DNA from 4 places in the Streptomyces sp. NPDC048650 genome. Region 4 is predicted to be linked to each of the others. Evidence: riboswitches for the same ligand, from Rfam matches in the RefSeq annotation. Region 4 holds a riboswitch; each other region holds the start of a gene.

Region 1 (5,209 bases), on a different contig from region 4:
TCGCCGTCCTGTTCGGCGACCCGCAGCTCGCGCTGACCGCCGTCCAGCGGGTCCTGGACATCACCCCCGAGGAGGTGCAGACGGTCGCCAAGGCCCGGCTGCGCCCCGACAACCGCGCGGTGCTCGTGTACGAGCCCACCGAGCCGACCGCTCCGGCCGACCCGGCCGCCGACACCGAGGACGAGGAGGCGGACCGGTGAGCGACTCCACCACCCGCGCAGATTCCGCCGTGACCACCATGGACTTCCACCCCCAGCCCCGGGGCGGCGCGCCCAGGCCCTGGGCGTTCCCGGCCCCCGAGCGCTCTCAACTCCCCAACGGGCTCACCCTCCTGACCAGCCACCGCCCCGGCCAGCAGGTCGTCGCCGTCGAGATCAACCTCGTCGCCCCGCTGGAGGCCGAGCCCGAGGGCCTGGACGGCATCGCCACGATCATGGCGCGTGCGCTGTCCGAGGGCACCGACAAGCACGACGCCGAGGAGTTCGCCGCCGAGCTGGAGCGCTGCGGCGCCACCCTGGACGCGCACGCCGACCACCCCGGCCTGCGGGTCTCCCTGGAGGTCCCGGTCTCCCGGCTGCACCGTGCGCTCGGCCTGCTCGCTGACGCGCTGCGCGCCCCCGCCTTCCCGGACAGCGAGGTCGAGCGGCTGGTGCGCAACCGTCTCGACGAGATCCCGCACGAGCTCGCCAACCCGGCGCGGCGCGCCGCGATGTCACTGTCCAAGGAGCTGTTCCCGGCCACCTCCCGGATGTCCCGGCCCCGGCAGGGCACCGAGGAGACCGTCGAGCGCATCGATGCCGCCGCCGTACGCGCCTTCTACGACGCCCATGTACGGCCCGCCACGGCCACCGCGGTGATCGTCGGCGACCTCACCGGCGTCGACCTCCAGGCGGCGCTCGACGACACCCTCGGCGCCTGGCAGGGCTCCACCGCCGAGCCGCTGAAGCCCTCGGCGATCACCGCCGACGACGCGGGCCGCGTGGTGATCGTGGACCGTCCCGGAGCGGTGCAGACGCAGCTGCTGATCGGCCGTATCGGCGCCGACCGCCACGACCGGGTCTGGCCCGCGCAGGTGCTCGGCACGTACTGCCTGGGCGGCACCCTCACCTCGCGGCTGGACCGGGTGCTGCGCGAGGAGAAGGGCTACACCTACGGGGTGCGGGCCTTCGGGCAGGTGCTGCGCTCGTCCGCGGACGGCAGCGGCGCCGCGATGCTCGCCATCAGCGGCTCGGTGGACACCGCCTCCACCGGCCCGGCGCTCCAGGACCTCTGGCAGGTGCTGCGCACGCTCGCGGCGGAGGGGCTGACCGATGCCGAGCGGGATGTCGCCGTGCAGAATCTGGTCGGTGTCGCCCCACTGAAGTACGAGACCGCGGCGGCCGTTGCGGGCACCCTCGCCGACCAGGTGGAGCAGCATCTCCCCGACGACTTCCAGGCGCAGCTGTACGCCCGGCTCGCGGAGACCGGGACGGTCGAGGCGACAGCGGCGGCCGTCAACGCCTTCCCCGTGGACCGGCTGGTGACGGTCCTGGTGGGTGACGCCGCGCAGATCGCCGAGCCGGTCAGGGAACTCGGCATCGGCAAGGTGACGGTCGTCACCGGCTGATCCCGGCGGCCTGACTGCCGGTCACCAAGCAACCGGCCATATCTCGACAAAGCGGCTCCCGTGGTGCATGTCCGCCACGGGAGCCGTCGTATGTCCGGAATGGTGCGGCTGGTTGCCCGATGCCCCTGTGGCGTACGGCACAAAGCTCCGGTTCTGTTTGCCGATTGAAAGATGTCCCGATTAGCGTCGGTCCGGCTGTTCGTCACAAGTCCGCCACAACAGTGGCACCGGGCAGCCATCGCCGAGTCCCCGTACGGCGCGAGCCAGGGGAGCCGGGGACCCACATGTCCCCTGGGGTGAATCGGTCCCCTCTCCGGAGGAGCCCGTAGGAGACCTTCCTGCTCCGAACCCGTCAGCTAACCCGGTAGGCGAGAAGGAAGGAAAGGACAAGCCAGCAGATGGCGTTCACCCGTGCCACCGGGAAACATCGTCGTCCGAGCCGCACCGCTCGGACGACCCGCAAGTTCGCAGGCGTGGCCACCCTCGCGGCCACCGGTGTCGTCGCCTCCGTGGCCTCGCCGGCGCTGGCCGCCACCAGCGAGGCGCACGCCGAGGACACCGGCCTGCAGCAGGCCGTCGTGATGGGCGACGAGCTCGCCAGCCGCGTCGAGGCCCAGGCCGACGCGCAGCAGGCGGTCGCCGATGCCGCCGCCGCGCACGCCAGGGCCGAGGCGGTGGCGAAGAAGGCCGCGGCCGAGGCCAAGCGGCTCGCCGAGGCGGCCAAGAAGAAGGCCGCGGCGGAACACGCGGCCAAGGAGCGTGCGGCCCGCGACGCGGAGCGCAAGCGCCTCAACGCCTTCGTCGCCCCGGTCACCGGCTCCTACGTCTCCACCGGCTACAAGGCCTCCAGCGGCCTGTGGTCCTCCGGCAGCCACACCGGCATCGACTTCCACGCCGCCACCGGCACCTCCGTCCACGCCGTCGGCTCGGGCACCGTGGTGGAGGCCGGTTGGGGCGGCTCGTACGGCAACAACATAGTGATCAAGATGCATGACGGGACGTACACCCAGTACGGCCACCTGTCGTCCATCGGTGTCTCGGTCGGTGAGAGCGTCACCCCGGGCCGGCAGATAGGTCTCTCCGGCGCCACCGGCAACGTCACCGGCCCGCATGTCCACTTCGAGGCCCGCACCGGCCCCGACTACGGGTCGGACATCGACCCGATCGCCTACCTGCGCTCGCACGGCGTCAGCGTCTGACGTCCCGCGCGCACCGCGAAGCCCCGGCCCACGGCCGGGGCTTTTCGCATACCGAGCGCGAGATACGACGACCCTCCCGCTCGTGGCCAAAAAATATCCATGAATTTCCGGAGGCTGTCGGAAAACCCGGCCCGGTCGAATAGAGTCACGGAAAACCCGCCGATCGGCGGCGTTTCCCGGGAATTACGGCGGAGGCACGGACGATGCGAGGCCATCTTTCCGCGCATGCGGTGTGCACGGCGATTCGCGACGACATCGTCTCCGGTGCGCTGGCACCGGGGAGCCGGCTGGTCGAGGAAATTCTCGCCGCCCGCTACGGCGTCTCCAGAGTTCCGATCCGGGAGGCGTTGCGCACCCTGGAGTCCGAGGGCTTCGTCACCACCCGCCATCACGCGGGCGCCTGCGTGGCCGAGCCCACCGAGCAGGAGGCGGCCGATCTCCTGGACATCCGCGCGCTGTTGGAGCCGCTCGGCGCCGCCCGCGCCGCCGCCCGCCGCAGCCCCGCCCATCTGAAGGTGCTGCGCGGTCTCGTACGGCTCGGCCGCGACCGGGCCCGCCACGGCCTACCGGCAGATGTGCGCCAACTCGACGCCTGGTTCCACGAGACGCTCGCCCAGGCGGCCGGCAGCCCCAGCCTGACGGCGCCGCTCACCCAGCTACGGCGCAAGATCGAGTGGGTGTACGCGGTGGAGCCGCCGGCGCGGACCGCCGACTCGTGGGACGAACACGGCGCGGTCCTGGACGCGGTCGCCCGCGGCGACGCGGAACGGGCCCGCGCCCTGATGGCGACTCACATCGAGCGCTCGCTCCCGGTGTACCGGCTGCGCCGCCCGTCCGCGGACGCGGTGAGGGATGCGAAACGGTCCGTCAACACGGCGCGTGCCCGCACTTAACATGCGGCCTGTATACAAAGGGGTGCGGAATGCGAGAGGGCGCGCACCATCGACCGTTTTCCGGGATTTGCTTTCCCTCGTATGAAGGCTACTGAAGCCCAGTGAAGGCTGCGGCGGGTAATTCGCCATTCGCTATTCGCCATTCGCTATTCCGGCGTGCCGTGCGCAGAATGCGAGCGGCCCGGTGACGTATCGGCCGGACGGTGTTCCGGCACCGAACACGCCGCATCGAATCCGGCCCGCCGAATTTCTTCGCGCTCGGGCGCCGGCCGGCGAACCGCCCTTCGGCGTGACGTTGCGCGGCGGCCCGCCACCGAAAGGGACTGCCGCCGAAGCGGACCGCGCGCCGGCAGAGCACCTCACCAGAGCACCCCGGTCGGGCAGCCAGTGGAACGGCTCCCACAGAACGGCCCCGCCGCGGCGGCCGTTTCCGGTCACCGCGACGGGGCCGCGGGCAGAGCGGTCAGGAAGAACCTGACGGTCTCGGACGGGCTCAGACGGTCTCGGGGAGCTCGTCCAGGCCCTCGGAGACGAGCTTCGCCAGGCGGTCGAGCGCAACGTCCGCGCCCTCGGCGTCGGAGGCCAGCACGATCTCCTCGCCACCCTGGGCGCCCAGGCCCAGGACCGCGAGCATGGAGGCCGCGTTGACGGGGTTGCCGTCGGCCTTGGCGATCGTCATCGGGACGCCGGACGCGGTGGCCGCGCGGACGAAGATCGAGGCGGGGCGGGCGTGCAGCCCCTCGGCCCAGCCGACATTGACGCGGCGCTCAGCCATGGTGATGCCCTTCAAGTCGCGTGACTGTTGTCTAGACCAGTCTCTCACGCTGCCAGGAGTGCTCCGGCAGTCCTCCGTCGGGACCGAGCGTACGCACACCGAGCCGGTTGGCGATGCCCCGCCGTACGCTGTCCGCATGCAGACGCAGCCGGACCACGCGTACCCGACGCACTGGGAAGCCGACGTGGTGCTGCGCGACGGCGGCACGGCGCGGATCCGCCCGATCACCCCCGACGACGCGGAGCGGCTGGTCTCCTTCTACGAACAGGTTTCGGACGAGTCGAAGTACTACCGCTTCTTCGCGCCCTACCCGCGCCTGTCGGACCGTGACGTCCACCGATTCACCCACCACGACTACATCGACCGGGTCGGTCTCGCAGCCACCGTGGGCGGCGAGTTCATCGCCACCGTCCGCTACGACCGGATCAACGACCAGGGCCTGCCCGCCAAGGACCCCGAGGACGACCAGGCCGAGGTCGCCTTCCTGGTGCAGGACGCCCACCAGGGCCGCGGCGTCGCCTCCGCGCTCCTGGAACACATCGCCGCGGTGGCCCGCGAGCGCGGCATCCGCCGGTTCGCCGCCGAGGTGCTGCCCGCGAACTCCAAAATGATCAAGGTGTTCACGGACGCCGGGTACACCCAGAAGCGCACTTTCGAAGACGGCGTCGTCCGGCTGGAATTCGACCTCGAGCCCACCGAACAGTCGATGGCCGTGATGCGCGGCCGCGAGCAGCGG
Region 2 (5,209 bases), on a different contig from region 4:
GACGAGGAGAAGATCGCCAAGCCGCTCTTCGGCGCCGTCGGCGCGCTCACCGTGGCCAACATCTTCATCGCGGTGCTCTGGACCTGAGGCCCGGCGCCCGCAAAAGACGACTCACCGCGCGGCCGTCCCTGAGGGGACGACCGCGCGGTGGCGTGTGGGGGGTGGCCGTGGGGGGTGGCCTTCAGGGGGAGCGGGTCACGCCGGGGCGGGTCACGCCGGGCGGACGCTCCCGTAGATCGGCATGTAGTAGATCGACTCCTCCCGGACGTTGGCGCCCGGGTGCGGTGCGTGGATCATCTTGCCGTCGCCTATGTACATCCCGACGTGGCTGATGTCGTCGTAGAAGAACACCAGGTCACCGGGCTTGAGATCGCCGGTCGCCACCCGCTGGCCGACCTTGACCTGATCCCAGGTGGTGCGCGGCAGATCGACCCCGGCCGCCTTCCACGCGGCCCGGGTCAGTCCCGAGCAGTCGTAGGAGTTCGGGCCGGTGGCGCCCCAGACGTACGGCTTGCCCATCTGCGAGCGGGCGAAGGCAAGCGCCTTGTCGGCCTTGGTCGCGTACGAGCCGTCGTCGGCCGTCCCGCCACCGGTCTTCCCACCACCGGTCTGCCCGCCCGTCGAGCCGCCGTCGTCGTCGTGCTGCTGCCGCTCCTTCTCGGCCTGCTGCCGCGCCAGCTCCTCGGCCCGGCGCTTGGCCGCCGCCTCCTTCTTGCGCTCCAGCGCCGCCAGCCGCTCCTTCTCCTGCGCGGTCAGCCGGGAGAGCAGCTGCCGGGTCTCGGCCAGCTTGTTCTGGACGGAGCGCTTGGACTCCTTGAGCGATTCCTGCGAGGTCTGGAGCCGGTCCAGGCTCTCCGCGGCCTTCGCCCGTTGCCGGGCGGCGGCCGCCTGTTGGTCCTGGTAGTCGGTGACCGCCTGCTTCTGCCGACCGGTCAGCCGCTCCATCAGGTGCGTACGGTCGAAGAAGTCCTGCGGGTCCCGGGCGAGCATCAGCTGCGCCGTCGGGTTCATGCCGCCGGTGCGGTACTGCGCGGAGGCGAACGTGCCCAGCTCGCGCCGGGACTCGTTCATCTTCTCCGCGCGGTGGGCGGCGGCGTCCAGCAGGCCGTTGACGGTGGCACGCTGGCGGTCCGCGCCCTCCTTGGCGGCGTTGTACTTCTGGGTGGCCACCTCGGCCTGACGGTAGAGCCCGTCGACCTTCTGCTTGACCTCTTCGATGCTGGGCCTGGGCGCCCTGGGGGCGGCGTCGGCGGACTGCGAGAGCAGGGTGACCGATGCCAGGGCTGCGGTGGTGAGCCCGGCCGCCGTACGGCTTCCGGACGAGGTGAGGACGCGGGTGCGCGGCTTGCGATGCGACGCCAAGGCCGGCGACTCCTTCCGTGGACCGCCTACCGGGTTAGCTGTCGGGTTCGGGCGGTGTCGCTGACGGAAGGCTTGCCCTACGGTCGGTGCGTCCGCCGCTGGCGGCCGCACCGGTCGATTCACCCCGGTGGTGCTGGTGGGTCCCCGGCTCCGGGTGCCTGAGGGCAGGGCCGGACTCGGCGTGGGCAGCCCGTGCGGACACTGTCGTCCACGGGGAGGCGAGCTGCCCGAGCAGGCACGGTAGCCAACTCGTGTGGCTCCTGTGAAGGCTGATGTTCGATTTGCCCGAAACCTTTTCGTGACCTGAAAGCGATCTCACAGTTGCCGGGCCGGTCGTCCGGCATCGGATCGGGTGAGGTGGGGGCGGGCTGTCAGTGCGGCGGCCTAGACTCGGTGGGCGATGAGCAGCCTCTTTGACGACAGCTTCCTGGCGGACCTCGGCCCCAAGGGCGAAGAGCCCCCGCCGCCGCCCGAGGACGACCACGGCCCGGCCCCGGAGGAGATCCCCGCCGATCTCTTCGACGGGAAGTTCGACGCGCCCGCGCCGCGCGAGGCGTACTACCGCGACGGCGCCGCCCGCCCGGCCATCGACCCGGCGGCGCTCCTGGAGGGGCTCAACGACGAGCAGCGGGCCGCCGTGGTGCACACCGGCGGCCCGCTGCTGATCGTCGCCGGCGCCGGCTCCGGCAAGACCCGGGTGCTCACCCACCGCATCGCCCACCTGCTGGCCGAGCGGCACGTCCACCCCGGCCAGATACTCGCGATCACCTTCACCAACAAGGCCGCCGGCGAGATGAAGGAGCGCGTCGAGGAGCTGGTCGGCCCGCGCGCCAACGCCATGTGGGTCTCCACCTTCCACAGCGCCTGCGTACGCATCCTGCGCCGCGAGTCCAAGAAGCTCGGCTTCACCTCCTCCTTCTCGATCTACGACGCCGCCGACTCCAAGCGCCTGATGGCCCTGGTCTGCCGCGATCTGGATCTGGACCCCAAGCGCTTCCCGCCCAAGTCCTTCAGCGCCAAGATCTCCAACCTCAAGAACGAGCTCATCGACGAGGAGACCTTCGCCGGGACGGCCGCCGACGGTTTCGAGAAGACGCTGGCCGAGGCGTATGCGATGTACCAGTCGCGGCTGCGCGAGGCCAACGCCCTGGACTTCGACGACATCATCATGACGACCGTCAACCTCCTCCAGGCGTTCCCGGACGTCGCCGAGCACTACCGCCGCCGCTTCCGGCACGTCCTCGTCGACGAGTACCAGGACACCAACCACGCCCAGTACACCCTCGTGCGCGAACTGGTCGGCCCCGGCACGGCCGAGATGCCCGCCGCCGAGCTGTGCGTCGTCGGCGACGCCGACCAGTCGATCTACGCCTTCCGCGGCGCCACGATCCGCAACATCCTCCAGTTCGAGGAGGACTACCCGGACGCGACCACGATCCTCCTGGAGCAGAACTACCGCTCCAGCCAGACGATCCTCTCCGCCGCCAACGCCGTCATCGAGCGCAACGAGAACCGCCGCCCCAAGAACCTCTGGACGGACGCCGGCGCCGGCCCCCGGATCACCGGCTATGTCGCGGACACCGAGCACGACGAGGCGCAGTTCGTCGCCGACGAGATCGACCGGCTGACGGACGCGGGCGACGCCAAGGCCGGCGACGTCGCCGTCTTCTACCGCACCAACGCCCAGTCCCGTGTCTTCGAAGAGATCTTCATCCGGGTCGGGCTCCCGTACAAGGTCGTCGGCGGCGTGCGCTTCTACGAGCGCAAGGAGGTCCGCGACGTCCTCGCCTACCTGCGGGTCCTCGCCAACCCCGAGGACACCGTCCCGCTGCGCCGCATCCTCAACGTCCCCAAGCGCGGCATCGGTGACCGCGCCGAGGCGATGATCGACGCCCTTTCCTCCCGCGAGAAGATCACCTTCCCGCAGGCCCTGCGCCGGGTCGACGAGGCGTACGGCATGGCCGCCCGCTCGGCCAACGCCGTCAAACGCTTCAACGTCCTCATGGAGGAGCTGCGCACGATCGTCGAGTCCGGCGCCGGACCCGCCACCGTGCTGGAAGCCGTCCTGGAGCGCACCGGCTATCTCGCCGAGCTCCAGTCCTCCACCGACCCCCAGGACGAGACCCGGATCGAGAACCTCCAGGAACTCGCCTCGGTGGCCCTGGAGTTCGAGCAGGACCGCGGTGAGGAGAATCCGGGCACCCTCTCCGACTTCCTGGAACAGGTCGCGCTGGTAGCCGACTCCGACCAGATCCCCGACGAGGAGGAGGACGGCGCCGGCGTCATCACGCTGATGACCCTGCACACCGCCAAGGGCCTGGAATTCCCGACCGTCTTCCTCACCGGCCTGGAGGACGGCGTCTTCCCCCACATGCGCTCCCTGGGCCAGACCAAGGAGCTGGAGGAGGAGCGCCGACTCGCCTATGTCGGCATCACGCGCGCCCGCGAGCGGCTCTACGTCACCCGCTCCACGATGCGCAGCGCATGGGGCCAGCCCTCGTACAACCCGCCCTCCCGGTTCCTGGAGGAGATCCCGGAAAACTACGTCGAGTGGAAGCGGAGGGGGCCCGCGACGCCGTCCGCCTCGATGGGCGGGCTGTCGTCGCGCGGCGGCGGTGGCGGCCTCGGCGGGGGTATCGGGTCCACGCTGTCGTCGGCGCGCGCCAAGGGCCCGAGCGGCTTCGCGACGCGCCGCACCTCGGACCGCCAGGTGGTCTCGCTGACGGTCGGCGACCGCGTGACCCACGACAGTTTCGGGCTGGGCACCGTCGTCGGCGTCAAGGGCAGCGGTGACAACGCCGAGGCGACCATCGACTTCGGCGGCGAGAAGCCCAAGCGGCTGCTGCTGCGGTACGCGCCGGTGGAGAAGCTCTAGTACGTGTCCGCGAAGTAGGGGTACGGCGGGTTCTCCCGGCTCTCCAGGCCCTCCCGGCGGTACGGCCGCCGGGAGAGGGCGTGGGTCCGGGAGGGGGCGTGGGTCCGGGAGGGGTGCGAGCGGCGCGGGCGCTCAGTCCGGGTCGAGGCCGTGGCTGCGCAGCCACGGAAGCGGATTTATCGCGGCGTCCCCGCCGGGCCGTACCTCGAAGTGCAGATGCGGGCCCGTGGAGTTGCCCGAGTTGCCCGAATAGGCGATCTGGTCACCGGCCTTGACCGACCCGGAGCGGATCTTGGTGCTGCTGAGGTGGCAGTACCAGGTCTCGGTGCCGTCGGGCGCGGTCACGATCGCCATGTTGCCGTAGGCGGAGTTCCACTGGGTACGCACGGTGCCGTCGGTGGCGGCCATGACGGGCGTGCCGTAACTGACCGGGAAGTCGATGCCGGTGTGGACGGACATCCAGTTCACGCCCGCCTGCCCGAAGAGTGCGCTCAGGCCGTGCTGGGTGACCGGCAGCACGAACTTCGGCCGCAGGGCCTCCTTGCGGGCCGCCTCCGCCGCGGCGCGCTTCTTCTCCAGGGCCTGGCGCTCCTTGAGGTCGATGCGCTCCTGGGTGCGGTTCGCCCGGTCGCCGAAGTCCCGCGCGTCGGCGCTGAGTCCGGCCAGCTGGGTATCGAGCTTCTTGTTGGCGGTGGCCGCCTTGACCGACCCGGTGTCCGCGGCGGCCTTGGCGGTCGCTTCGTCGTTCTTGTCGTCCCCGACGAACCCGGTGACGGAGGCGGCCGCGGCCGCGCACACCCCCATGACGGCCACCGAGGGGACCGCGACGGTCAGCAGCGCCGAGCGCTTGGCCGTACGGCGGCGGCCCCGACCGCGGACGGGCTTCCCCGGCGCCGGGCCGGCGACCCGCCGCGGGGACGGTGCCGGGGCGGTGACCGGCATGGCCTGCGTCATCGCGTCGGCGACCGCGGC
Region 3 (5,209 bases), on a different contig from region 4:
CCCCGGGCCAGTCCAGGGCCTGGAGCCAGCGCAGGTCGTCGCGTTCGGCGACGGGGTCGAGCCGTTCGGGGCCGATGCCCGCGCGCCAGACGACGGCGGGGAGACGGGTGGGGGCGTCCGGGACCGGGCCCGGGCCTTCGGCACTCGTACGGCACACGAACGTCACCGGGCTCTCAGGGGCCCCGCACACGGCGGCGGACTCCCCGCCGGCGATCGCATGCCCCGCGGGTCCCTGGTGCCCGCCGTGCGCCTCGTAGCGGTAGCGGTAGCGGTCGGGATACAGGCACAGTCCCGCCGACGTCCCGACCTCCAGCAGCGCGAGCGGCTGCGGCAGGCGGGCGAGCAGCGGCAGCAGCGGGGCGCAGTGGGCGGGTTCGTCGGCCCGGCCGGTGTGCCGCAGGACGAGCGCCCGGACTTCGTCCCAGTGCCGGACGGTCCACTCGCGCCAGCGCCCGTACGCCACCTCGTCGCGCGGTCCCTGTTCGGCGTGCGGGCCGTCGAGGTGACGGACGGCGGCCAGGAGGAGCTCCGGCCGCTGTTTGTTCCCGGCCGGCAGCGAACCCGACAACAGATCGCAGAATTCCGGGTCGTGGCTGATCCGGGCGGTCAACTCGGCATGGGCGTCCGACCGTCCCCGCGCCCGCTGCCAGGAGAACTCCCGGTACCGATCCGCAACCGTCTGCGCGCTGTTCACGACGTTGACCACGTTGACGACCATGATCCGACGTTACTGCTCTCACCCTCCGTAATCATCGGGCACCCCTCCGCATAACAACTGACGCACAATCACGGCCGGATCGTTTGGGGGTGGTGGGGCAACTCGCCCGGTTTGGGTCGCCGGTGGGTGCATAAGTCCACGCCGAAGCTTGTGTGTGGAGCGCAAGGATTCCCCGGAACGCTTGGAAAATGGATGCGATCTCTATTACTGTCCGATAACGGAGCGCGGTCGTCCCAGCCGTCGCAAGAGACGGCACCGCGCGCCGCCGCCGAATCCCGCAAGCGCACGCCATGCACGTCAGGCATGTCTCCACGGCACGCACCAGTCCCGTACGAACCGAGCACTTCCGCCCGGAACGGCACCAGCAGGCACCGCATGGCGCCGCAGGGCACCGATCCACGGACCGCTCGATCCGCGCGATCGGTGCCACCGCACGACCTGCACGACCCGTATGAACTGCACCGAGGGAACCGGGGAACCACCACCTTGGGGTGAATCGGACGCCTCCCGCCAGAGGCGCCCGTAGGAGACCTTCCTGCTCCGAACCCGTCAGCTAACCCGGTAGGCGCGAAGGAAGGAAAGGAGTGCGCCTCCGTGGCGTCCAACAGTCCTGCCCCCGATGCTTCGTCCGCCGGCCCTGATGACAGGGGCCCGTTCGACGACAGAGGTCCGTTCGACGACAGAGGTCCGTTCGACGGCGGACATCTGGTGGAAGGCGGCGGTCCTTTCGAGGGCGGAAGTCCTTTCGACGGATCTGCCGTCGTCTATCAAGGCGGTGTGCGCGACCGCGAACGGGACGGCGCGCGGGGCGGCGACGGCCCGTGGGAGGAATGGAACCCCACCGAGGAGTCCGTCCGGTCCGTCCGCGGCAGGCACCGGGTGGCCAAGCAGCGTGGCGGCGGACTCGCCCGCAGCAGCACGGTCCTGGGAGTCGGCGTCATCGCGGCGGTCGGCGCGGGCGGCATGGCCACGGCCGAGGGCCGGCCGCCGGTCCCCATCTCGATGCCCGACCTCGGCGGTATGACCGACGACATCGCCGACAAGCTGCCGGACACCCAGTCCCTCCCCGGAGTGGGCGGACTCATATCCGACTCCGACACGGAGTCCGGGGCCGACTCCGACTCGGGTGCCGGCTCCCGCCCGCTCTCCCAGGCGGGCCTCACCCAGGACGAGGCCACCCAGGGCGGCGATGCCGGCGAGGCGCTGCGCCACCGCATCCTCCAGCAGGCCGACGCACAGCAGGGCGCCGCCGAGCAGGAGGCGCGCGACACCGCCGAATCGGCCGCCGTCACGCAGGCAGCCAAGGACGCCACAGCACACCGGGACGCGGCCGAAAAGGCCGAGAAGGCGGCGAAGGTGGAGGCCGAGCGGCAGGCGAAAGAGGCGGCCCGTAAGAAGGCGGAGGCCGAGCGCCTCGCGGAACTCGCCCGGAGCTTCCTCGCCCCGGTGACCTCATACACCCTCACCGCCGGCTTCGGCCAGGCAGGCGACCGCTGGGCCGCGGACCACACCGGTCAGGACTTCGCCACACCGACCGGCACCCCCATCAAGGCGATTCACTCCGGCACCATCACCCAGGCGGGCTGGGCCGGTTCGTACGGCTACCGCATCGTTCTCGCCCTCGACGACGGCACCGAGCTCTGGTTCTGCCATCTGTCGTCCATGGTGAAGACCTCCGGCAAGGTCGGCACCGGAGACGTCATCGGCCGCGTGGGCGCCACCGGCAACGTCACCGGTCCCCACCTCCATCTGGAGGTCCGCCCCGGTGGCGGTGACCCCATCGACCCGATGCCGTGGCTGCGCGATCACGGCATCAAGGTCTGACGGCGGGCACGGAGAAATCTGACGGCGGGCACGGAGAAAAGGGGTGGGGCGGGAATAACTCCCCACCCCTCAACGCTGCAACCACGCATGATCGCGACACGTACACCTCTCGGCTCGCTCTCCGTCTCGCCCCTCTCTCTCGGGGGCAACGTCTTCGGCTGGACGGCCGACGAGGCCGAGTCCTTCGCCGTACTCGACGCCTATGTCGCCGGCGGCGGCAACTTCATCGACACCGCCGACGCCTATTCGGCCTGGGTCCCCGGCAACAGCGGCGGCGAGTCGGAGACCGTCATCGGCAACTGGCTGGCCTCCCGCGGCAATCGCTCCGACGTCGTCATCGCCACCAAGGTCGGTGCCCACCCCGACCTCAAGGGACTGTCCGCCGGCACCATCAAGTCCGCGGTCGACGCGTCCCTCGCCCGCCTGCGCACCGACTACATCGACCTCTACTACACGCACTACGACGACGAGTCGGTCGAGGTCGCCGAAATCCTCACCGCGCTCGACGACCTCGTCCGGGCCGGCAAGGTCCGCGAGATCGCCGCCTCCAACATCTCGGCGAAGCGCCTGGAGGAGTCCCTGACCTTCTCCGCCCGTGAGGGCCTGGCCCGTTACGTCGCCCTCCAGCCCCACTACAACCTGGTCTCCCGCGACACCTACGAGGGTGACCTCGCCGACGTGGCCGCCCGCCACGGCGTCGCCGCGGTTCCGTACTACGGCCTCGCCCGCGGCTTCCTGACCGGCAAGTACCGTCCGGGCACGGTCGTCGAGAGCGCCCGCTCCGAGGGCGCCGCAAAGTACCTGTCCACCGACCGGGGCCTGCGCGTCCTGGAGAGCCTCGACACCGTCGCCGCCGCCCATGGGGCCGAGATCGCCACCATCGCCCTCGCCTGGCTCGCCGCCCGGCCCACGGTCGCCGCGCCGATCACCAGCGCCCGCACCGTCGCCCAGCTCCCGGCCCTGCTGGCGGTCGGGGACATCGAGCTCACCGAGGCCGAGACGACGCTCCTGAACGACGCTTCGGCCTGACACGCTCGGCGCGTATACGGGGCCGGTCAGCGGGCCGGTGACGCCGCCGGCCCGTATACGCGCCGTCCGCGCCGACGGCCCCCTCCGGGTGGACCGGGGCGGCTGCGCTCACCGAGGCGTCCGCGCTGCCGACGCTATCCGCGCCGGTCCACCGCCAGCCACGCCGCCGCGGCGACCCCGCCCGCCACCGCAACGACCGCGGGCCAGGCGCCCACCTTCTTGGCCAGTGGATGCGACCCGGCGAACGCGGCGACGTACAGCCCGCTCAGTGCGGCAGCCGTCGTGCCGCCGGCCTTGCGCCGCCACTCCATCCCCGCCACGACTCCGGCCCCCGCCAGCGCAACCCCACCCAGCGGCCGCTTCTTCGTCCACCGGGCCACGGCATAGCCGCCGACGATGCCACTGGCGGCCACTACTGCGGTCGGAACGCCCGCCATGGGGACAACCTCCGTATCGGGGGACAACTCTGGTGGCGACTTTACGCGCGGGAGTCCCGAGGGGGCGGGGCGGGCCGTCCTGCGTATGGCTGCCGGTGCGGCCGCCGTCACCGCCGCGGCCGCACGGAGGGAGCCGCCGTCGACGCGGGTGCGTGATCGCCGCGCTGCCGACGTCACTCGCGGACGCCGCTCCGTGGCGAGCAGGCCCGGGTGGTCGGCGCACCGATGGTCCCTTGCCCACTCGCGGGCAGCTGCGCGAGCGGCCGGTGTGTCACCGCCACCGCCTCTGCCAACGCCCCCTGGACCCAGGGCTGGAGGTGCCAGAGGTGCAGCAGCAGCTCCTGCTCCCGGGCGCTGAAGTCGGGTGTGGGGCCCGTGAGGTGGGCGCGGCGGCGGTGGAAGGAGAGGGTGGTGGCGAGGGTGGTGTAGGTGGTTACCGCGCGGGCGGCGGTGGGCCCCTGGGTGCGGCGGGCTATGTCGCGGGCCAGGGCGCGGGTGCTGAGGGAGGAGAGGGCGGTGGGTTCGGCGGGGGCGAGCCAGCCGGTGGATATGTAGGGGGCGAGGTAGCTGCGCAGGGAGAGGAGTTCCTGGTGGCGGGACCAGATCGCCAGCCAGGTGAGGGCGATGAAGACGGGGACCATGAAGAGGCCGTAGACCGTGAGGAAGCCCAGGTCGCCGAGGGAGGTGGCGCTGTTCCAGATGGCGTGGAGGAGGACGGCCGTGGCGAGGCCGAGCAGGGCGAGCGCGGCGCGGGCGACGCGGCGGTGGTGGTAGCGGGTGGCGGCCGTCCCGAACGCCAGGCCGGTGAGCATGGTGAAGAGGGGGTGGGCGAAGGGGGAGACGACGACGCGGATGAAGAAGGTGCCGGCGGTGAGGGAGTGCAGGCCGGAGTGGCCCATGGACTGGTCCTCGCCGAAGGCGCTGCCCAGATAGAGGATGTTCTCGGTGAAGGCGAAGCCGGTGGCGCTGAGACCGGCGATCACCAGGCCGTCCGTGATGCCGTCGAAGTCGCGCCGGCGGAAGCGGTAGAGGAGCAGGACGGCGGCGCCCTTGACCGATTCCTCGACCACCGGCGCGATGACCGTGGAGCCCCAGACCTGGGCGTCGGAATCGGAGGCACCGGCGATGTTGGTGGCCAGCCAGTCGGTGGCGAAGCCGTTGGCGAGGATCGCGACCAGGGTCGCGGCGCATGCCCCCCAGG
Region 4 (5,209 bases):
GGGACCGTCGCCGGGGACGCAGGAAGGACGGAGTTCCGGCCGGGGGCCGGGTGTTCTCAGCCCTTGAACCGCGGGAAGGCCGAGCGGCCCGCGTACACCGCGGCGTCGTCGAGGATCTCCTCGATGCGCAGCAGCTGGTTGTACTTGGCGACGCGCTCGGAGCGGGCCGGGGCGCCGGTCTTGATCTGGCCGCAGTTGGTGGCGACGGCGAGGTCGGCGATGGTGACGTCCTCGGTCTCACCGGAGCGGTGCGACATCATGCACTTGAAGCCGTTGCGCTGGGCCAGCTCGACGGCGTCCAGGGTCTCGGTCAGCGAGCCGATCTGGTTGACCTTCACCAGCAGCGCGTTGGCGGAGCCCTCCTCGATGCCGCGGGCGAGGCGCTCGGGGTTGGTGACGAACAGGTCGTCGCCGACGAGCTGGACCTTGGCGCCGAGCTTGTCGGTGATGACCTTCCAGCCGGCCCAGTCGTCCTCGAACAGCGGGTCCTCGATGGAGACCAGCGGGTAGGCCGCCACCAGCTCCTCGTAGTACTCGGTCATCTCGGCGGCCGAGCGGTTCTTGCCCTCGAACTGGTAGACGCCGTCCTTGTAGAACTCGGAGGCGGCGACGTCCAGGGCCAGCGCGATGTCCTGGCCGGGGGCGTAACCGGCCTCCTTGATGGCCTCGAGGATGAGGTCGAGGGCCTCGCGGTTGGAACCCAGGTTCGGGGCGAAGCCGCCCTCGTCGCCGAGGCCGGTGGCCAGGCCCTTGGTCTTCAGGACCTTCTTGAGGGTGTGGTAGACCTCGGCGCCCCAGCGCAGCGCCTCGGAGAAGGACTCCGCGCCGATCGGGGCGATCATGAACTCCTGGATGTCCACGTTGGAGTCGGCGTGCGAGCCGCCGTTCAGGATGTTCATCATCGGGACGGGCAGGACGTGCGCGTTCGGGCCACCGAGGTAGCGGAACAGCGGGAGGTCACTGGCCTCGGACGCGGCGTGCGCGACGGCGAGGGAGACGCCGAGGATGGCGTTGGCGCCGAGCGAGCCCTTGTTGTCGGTGGCGTCCAGGTCGAACATGGCCTGGTCGATCAGCCGCTGCTCGGTCGCGTCGTAGCCGACGAGCTCCGGGCCGATCTGCTCGATGACGGCCAGGACGGCCTTCTCCACGCCCTTGCCCAGGTAGCGGTTCGGGTCACCGTCACGGAGCTCGATGGCCTCGAAGGCGCCGGTCGAGGCACCGGACGGCACGGCGGCACGGCCGGTGCTGCCGTCGTCGAGGCCGACCTCGACCTCGACCGTGGGATTACCTCGCGAGTCGAGAATTTCGCGGGCTACGACGACGTCGATGGACGGCACGTTGTCTCCTTCGTGGGTGTCTGGAGTTCTGCAGCACGAGCCTAACGGCCCCGGGCAGGTCCGCTTGCCGTTGGCCCGCCTCGTGGGACGAAAAGAGGCCCAGATGCCCAGCTCTTGGGGCGTTTACGCACATTGTTCGCGGAACGGAGGAAACTGTCGGACTGTGCTGGTGGGTGGGGTTTCGGTGGCCCGGAACACCGAGAAGCCCCGCCGCGACGCGCTGGGGGGAGTGGCGCGCCGGGCGGGGCTGTCTCAGGAGGTACGGGTCCCGTCGCACGGGCCCGTGGGAGTCCCGGTGAGGGGGACGACTCAGACGCTGAGCTGCTGACCGGGGAGGATCAGGTTCGGGTTGCCGCCGATGGCGGTCTTGTTGTTCGCGTAGACCGTCTTCCAGGTGGTGCCGTGCGCCTTGGCGATCTTGGCGAGGGTGTCACCGGACTTGACGGTGTAGTTGCCGTGGCCCTGCGGCTTCTGCGGGGCCGGCTGGGCCTTCTCGTGCTTCGGCGCCTGCGGGGCCGGCTTCGGCGCGGGGGCCTTCTTGACCTCGGCCTTGGAGGAGGTGTCGAGGTCGGGGGACGGGCCACCGGAGCTCAGGTTGCCGGCACCGGCACAGGACCAGGCACCCGGGCCCTGGATGGCGAGGAGCTTCTCGGCGGCGGATATCTGCTGGGCCTTGGTGGCCAGGTCGGCGCGCGAGGCGTACTGGGTGCCACCGGCGGCGGCCCAGCTGGAGTTCGAGAACTGCAGGCCGCCGTAGTAGCCGTTACCGGTGTTGATCGACCAGTTGCCGCCGGACTCGCACTGGGCGACCTTGTCCCAGGTGGCGACGGACGCGGCGGAAGCGGAGGTGGCACCCATCATCGGGACGGCGACGGCGGCACCGGCCACACCGGCGAGGGTGGCGATGCGGACGGCCTTGGACGGACGACGGTGCTTGCCCTTGTTCAGCATGTTCGTTCGTTTCCTCACCGACGCCTGCGAGGTGAGCTGTCGGGTTCGGGCTGTGAGTGGCCCGGCCGGGTGCGCTGCGCACACCCGGCTTCACCCCAAGCCGGTCGACCCGCTTCCGCGGGCGGGGCCGGCACTTACCTTGGGTCCCCCGCTCCTGCCTTCGGCGCTTGCGCGTCATGTGCCTCCGGACCACCGGCAGGATTCGGCGTGTGATCGGAGGGCCCGCTTTGGCGAGCGGTCCCGACCGTAATCAGTAATCCCCTTGGTGTTCAAACCCCACCATGTGAACCAAGTTGACCGTTTTTGATCACGGCCGGTTCGTGTTTCCGCAGGTGGATCAGGGTGCGGATCCGGGGGGCGGACCGGGACACCACACCCCGGAACGAGACGCTTGTCTCACTTTCGCCAAAAGGGGCAAACCGGCAGTAACTACCCTGCGGAGTGCCCGAGATCGAGCAGCTGACCTGGGTGGATCAGGTCGGCGTCGGCGCCGACCTCCTTCTCGTTGCGGTCGTAGAGCGCGGGCCAGCCGCCGGGCAGGTCGTGGGCCTCGGCGATGCCTGACAGCGTGTCACCGGGGCGGACGGTGTAGTCGCCGGCAGCGTCGGACGGGTCCGTGCGGGGCGCGTCGCCGCCGCGGGAGGCGTGCCGCCCCGAGGGGCGCCCCTCGCCGGCCGCGTCACCCGCGCCCTCGTCGCCCTTGCTTCCCTTGCCGTCCTCGGCGTCCTTGCCGCCCCCGTCCCCCTTGTCCGCCTCGGCGTCACCGCGGTGCTTGCCCTTGGCGTGGTCCTGGGTGGGGGCGCGGTCGGGCGCCGGGTCGGTGGAGTCGTCGGCGGAGCCGCCGTCGCCGTCCGGGCCGGCGGAGTCGGACGGGTCGGCGGAGTCGGACGGGTCGGCGGAGTCCGGTGCGTCGGGGGACGGGGTCGCGTCGCCGGACGGGGAGGGCGTCGCGTCGCCGGACGGGCCGGTGCCGGAGGGGCCGGACGGGCCTCCGGAGTCCGACGGGTCGGGCCGCGGCGTACTCGTGCTGCCCGGGTCGACCTCCGGCGCCCGGCCGTCCTCGGTCAGCCCGGCGTTCACCGCGCAGCTCGGCCAGGCGTCCGGGCCGCGGTCGGCGAGGATCGACTCGGCGACGGCTATCTGCTGGGAACGGCTGGCGAGGTCGGGACGCGAGGCGTAGGAGGAGCCGCCGTACTGGTCCCACATCTCCTGGGTCAGCTGAAGGCCGCCGTAGAAGCCGTTGCCGGAGGCCGAGCTCCACATTCCGCCGCTCTCGCACTGGGCGACCCGGTCCCAGGTCGCGGTGTCGGCGGCGTGTGCGCCGCTCGCGGCGAACAGCGGCAGCGCGAGGCCGGCGCCGGTCACTCCCGCCGTGACGAAGATGGCCGGTGCCTGTCGGGGTCGACGGTGCCGTCCGTTCCCGGAGCGCATGCGGTTGCCTTTCGAGCGGCGGTTGACGTGCTGGAGTTGTCTGCCGGACCGGTGCGGGGAATCGCATCCGTGATCGAACCGGTGTCGGTGCGTCGAAAGGTAGCCGGGGTCACGGGTAGTCACAAGTCGGTGTAGCGGAGATCACGCGTAGGTCACGCAGCTGACATTCCGTCACCATGCGGATCGCCGCTGGTCAGCCTCGCTCCGGCGTGAACTCCACGGGCAGGGACCGCAGTCCGCGCATGATGAGTCCGCCGCGCCAGCGCAAATCGTCAGGTTCCACGGCAAGCCGGATGTCCGGGAGGCGGGTCAGCAGCGTCGCGAGGGCGGTCTGACCCTCCAGCCGGGCGAGCGGTGCGCCCAGGCAGTAGTGGATGCCGTGCCCGTAGCCGAGATGCTGGTTGTCACGCCGGGTGAGGTCGAGGGTGTCCGGCTCGGCGAAGCGTCCGGGGTCGCGGTCCGCGGCGGCGAGCACCACCAGCACCGGGTCCCCCGCAGCGATCCGTCGGCCGCCCAGCGTCAGCTCCTCGGTCGCGAACCGCCAGGTGGCCAGCTCCACCGGGCCGTCGTACCGCAGCAGTTCCTCGACGCCGGTGGCGAGCAGATCGCTGTCGCCCGCCGTCACCGACTTCTGGAACATCTCGCGCTGGGCGGGGTGGCGCAGCAGCTGGTAGGTGCCGTTGCCGATGAGGTTGACGGTGGTCTCGAAGCCGGCGAAGAGCAGGATGAACGCCATCGCGGCGACCTCGTTCTCGGTGAGGTGCTCGCCGTGGTCGGAGGCCCGGATCAGGCCGGAGATCAGGTCCTCGTCCTCCTCCGCGGTGTCCCCGAGGCCCTCGCGCTTGCGGTGGATGAGCTCGGCGAGGTAGCCGCGCATCTTCTTCACGGAACGGGCGACTCCGCCGCGCGGTCCGCCGCCGTGCCGGATCATCATGCCCGCCCAGTCGCGGAAGTCGTCCTGGTCCTCGCGCGGTACGCCCAGCAGGTCGCAGATCGCGTAAATGGGCAGCGGGAAGGCGAATTCGTGGATCAGGTCCGCCTCCCCGCGCTGCGCGAACCCCTCGATCAGGCGGTCGGTCAACTCCTGTACGCGCGGGGCGAAGGCGGCGACCCGGCGCGGCGTGAACGCCTTGGAGACCAGGCGGCGCAGGCGGGTGTGATCGGGCGGGTCGATGTTGAGCAGATGCGTCATGAGATTGGCGCTGCGCTCACCGGGGATGCCGACCTTGCCCCGGCCGTGTGCCGCCTCGCTGTGATGCGCCGGGTTCTTCGAGAGCCGGGCGTCGGCGAGTGCCTGCCGCGCGTCCCCGTAGCGGGTCACCAACCACGCCTCGACGCCGCTGGGGAGCTCGGTCCGGTGCACCGGCGCGTGCTCGCGCAGCCACGCGTACGCCGGGTAGGGGTCCGCGGCGAACTCCCAGGTGAACAGGTCGGGCCGGCCGGCGGGGGCGACCGGGCAGCCCGCGGGGGCGGCGTCGGCGGGGGCGGCA

What was found. A riboswitch is a leader RNA that binds a small molecule or an ion and turns the genes downstream of it on or off. The one in region 4 is predicted to bind cyclic di-AMP.
Region 1: linked by a shared signal. The riboswitch ahead of ACGFML_RS33630 (M23 family metallopeptidase) and the one ahead of ACGFML_RS33005 (transglycosylase family protein) in region 4 are both predicted to bind cyclic di-AMP.
Region 2: linked by a shared signal. The riboswitch ahead of ACGFML_RS01390 (NlpC/P60 family protein) and the one ahead of ACGFML_RS33005 (transglycosylase family protein) in region 4 are both predicted to bind cyclic di-AMP.
Region 3: linked by a shared signal. The riboswitch ahead of ACGFML_RS27225 (M23 family metallopeptidase) and the one ahead of ACGFML_RS33005 (transglycosylase family protein) in region 4 are both predicted to bind cyclic di-AMP.

The regions. Positions count from the first base shown of each region.
Region 1 is NZ_JBICVM010000018.1:16,664-21,872, reverse strand. It holds gene ACGFML_RS33640 (M16 family metallopeptidase) at 1-200, shown strand, start outside; gene ACGFML_RS33635 (M16 family metallopeptidase) at 239-1,606, shown strand; cyclic di-AMP (ydaO/yuaA leader) riboswitch at 1,836-1,992, shown strand; gene ACGFML_RS33630 (M23 family metallopeptidase) at 2,005-2,805, shown strand; gene ACGFML_RS33625 (GntR family transcriptional regulator) at 3,009-3,698, shown strand; gene ACGFML_RS33620 (HPr family phosphocarrier protein) at 4,192-4,473, opposite strand; gene ACGFML_RS33615 (GNAT family N-acetyltransferase) at 4,610-5,209, shown strand, end outside.
Region 2 is NZ_JBICVM010000001.1:284,330-289,538, forward strand. It holds gene ACGFML_RS01385 (hypothetical protein) at 1-87, shown strand, start outside; gene ACGFML_RS01390 (NlpC/P60 family protein) at 211-1,362, opposite strand; cyclic di-AMP (ydaO/yuaA leader) riboswitch at 1,370-1,554, opposite strand; gene pcrA (DNA helicase PcrA) at 1,763-4,237, shown strand; gene ACGFML_RS01400 (peptidoglycan DD-metalloendopeptidase family protein) at 4,370-5,209, opposite strand, start outside.
Region 3 is NZ_JBICVM010000010.1:269,974-275,182, forward strand. It holds gene ACGFML_RS27220 (DUF2332 family protein) at 1-718, opposite strand, end outside; cyclic di-AMP (ydaO/yuaA leader) riboswitch at 1,168-1,300, shown strand; gene ACGFML_RS27225 (M23 family metallopeptidase) at 1,313-2,542, shown strand; gene ACGFML_RS27230 (aldo/keto reductase) at 2,630-3,571, shown strand; gene ACGFML_RS27235 (hypothetical protein) at 3,706-4,008, opposite strand; gene ACGFML_RS27240 (PrsW family glutamic-type intramembrane protease) at 4,182-5,209, opposite strand, start outside.
Region 4 is NZ_JBICVM010000017.1:17,141-22,349, reverse strand. It holds gene eno (phosphopyruvate hydratase) at 57-1,337, opposite strand; gene ACGFML_RS33005 (transglycosylase family protein) at 1,647-2,288, opposite strand; cyclic di-AMP (ydaO/yuaA leader) riboswitch at 2,295-2,506, opposite strand; gene ACGFML_RS33000 (transglycosylase family protein) at 2,718-3,719, opposite strand; gene ACGFML_RS32995 (cytochrome P450) at 3,913-5,209, opposite strand, start outside.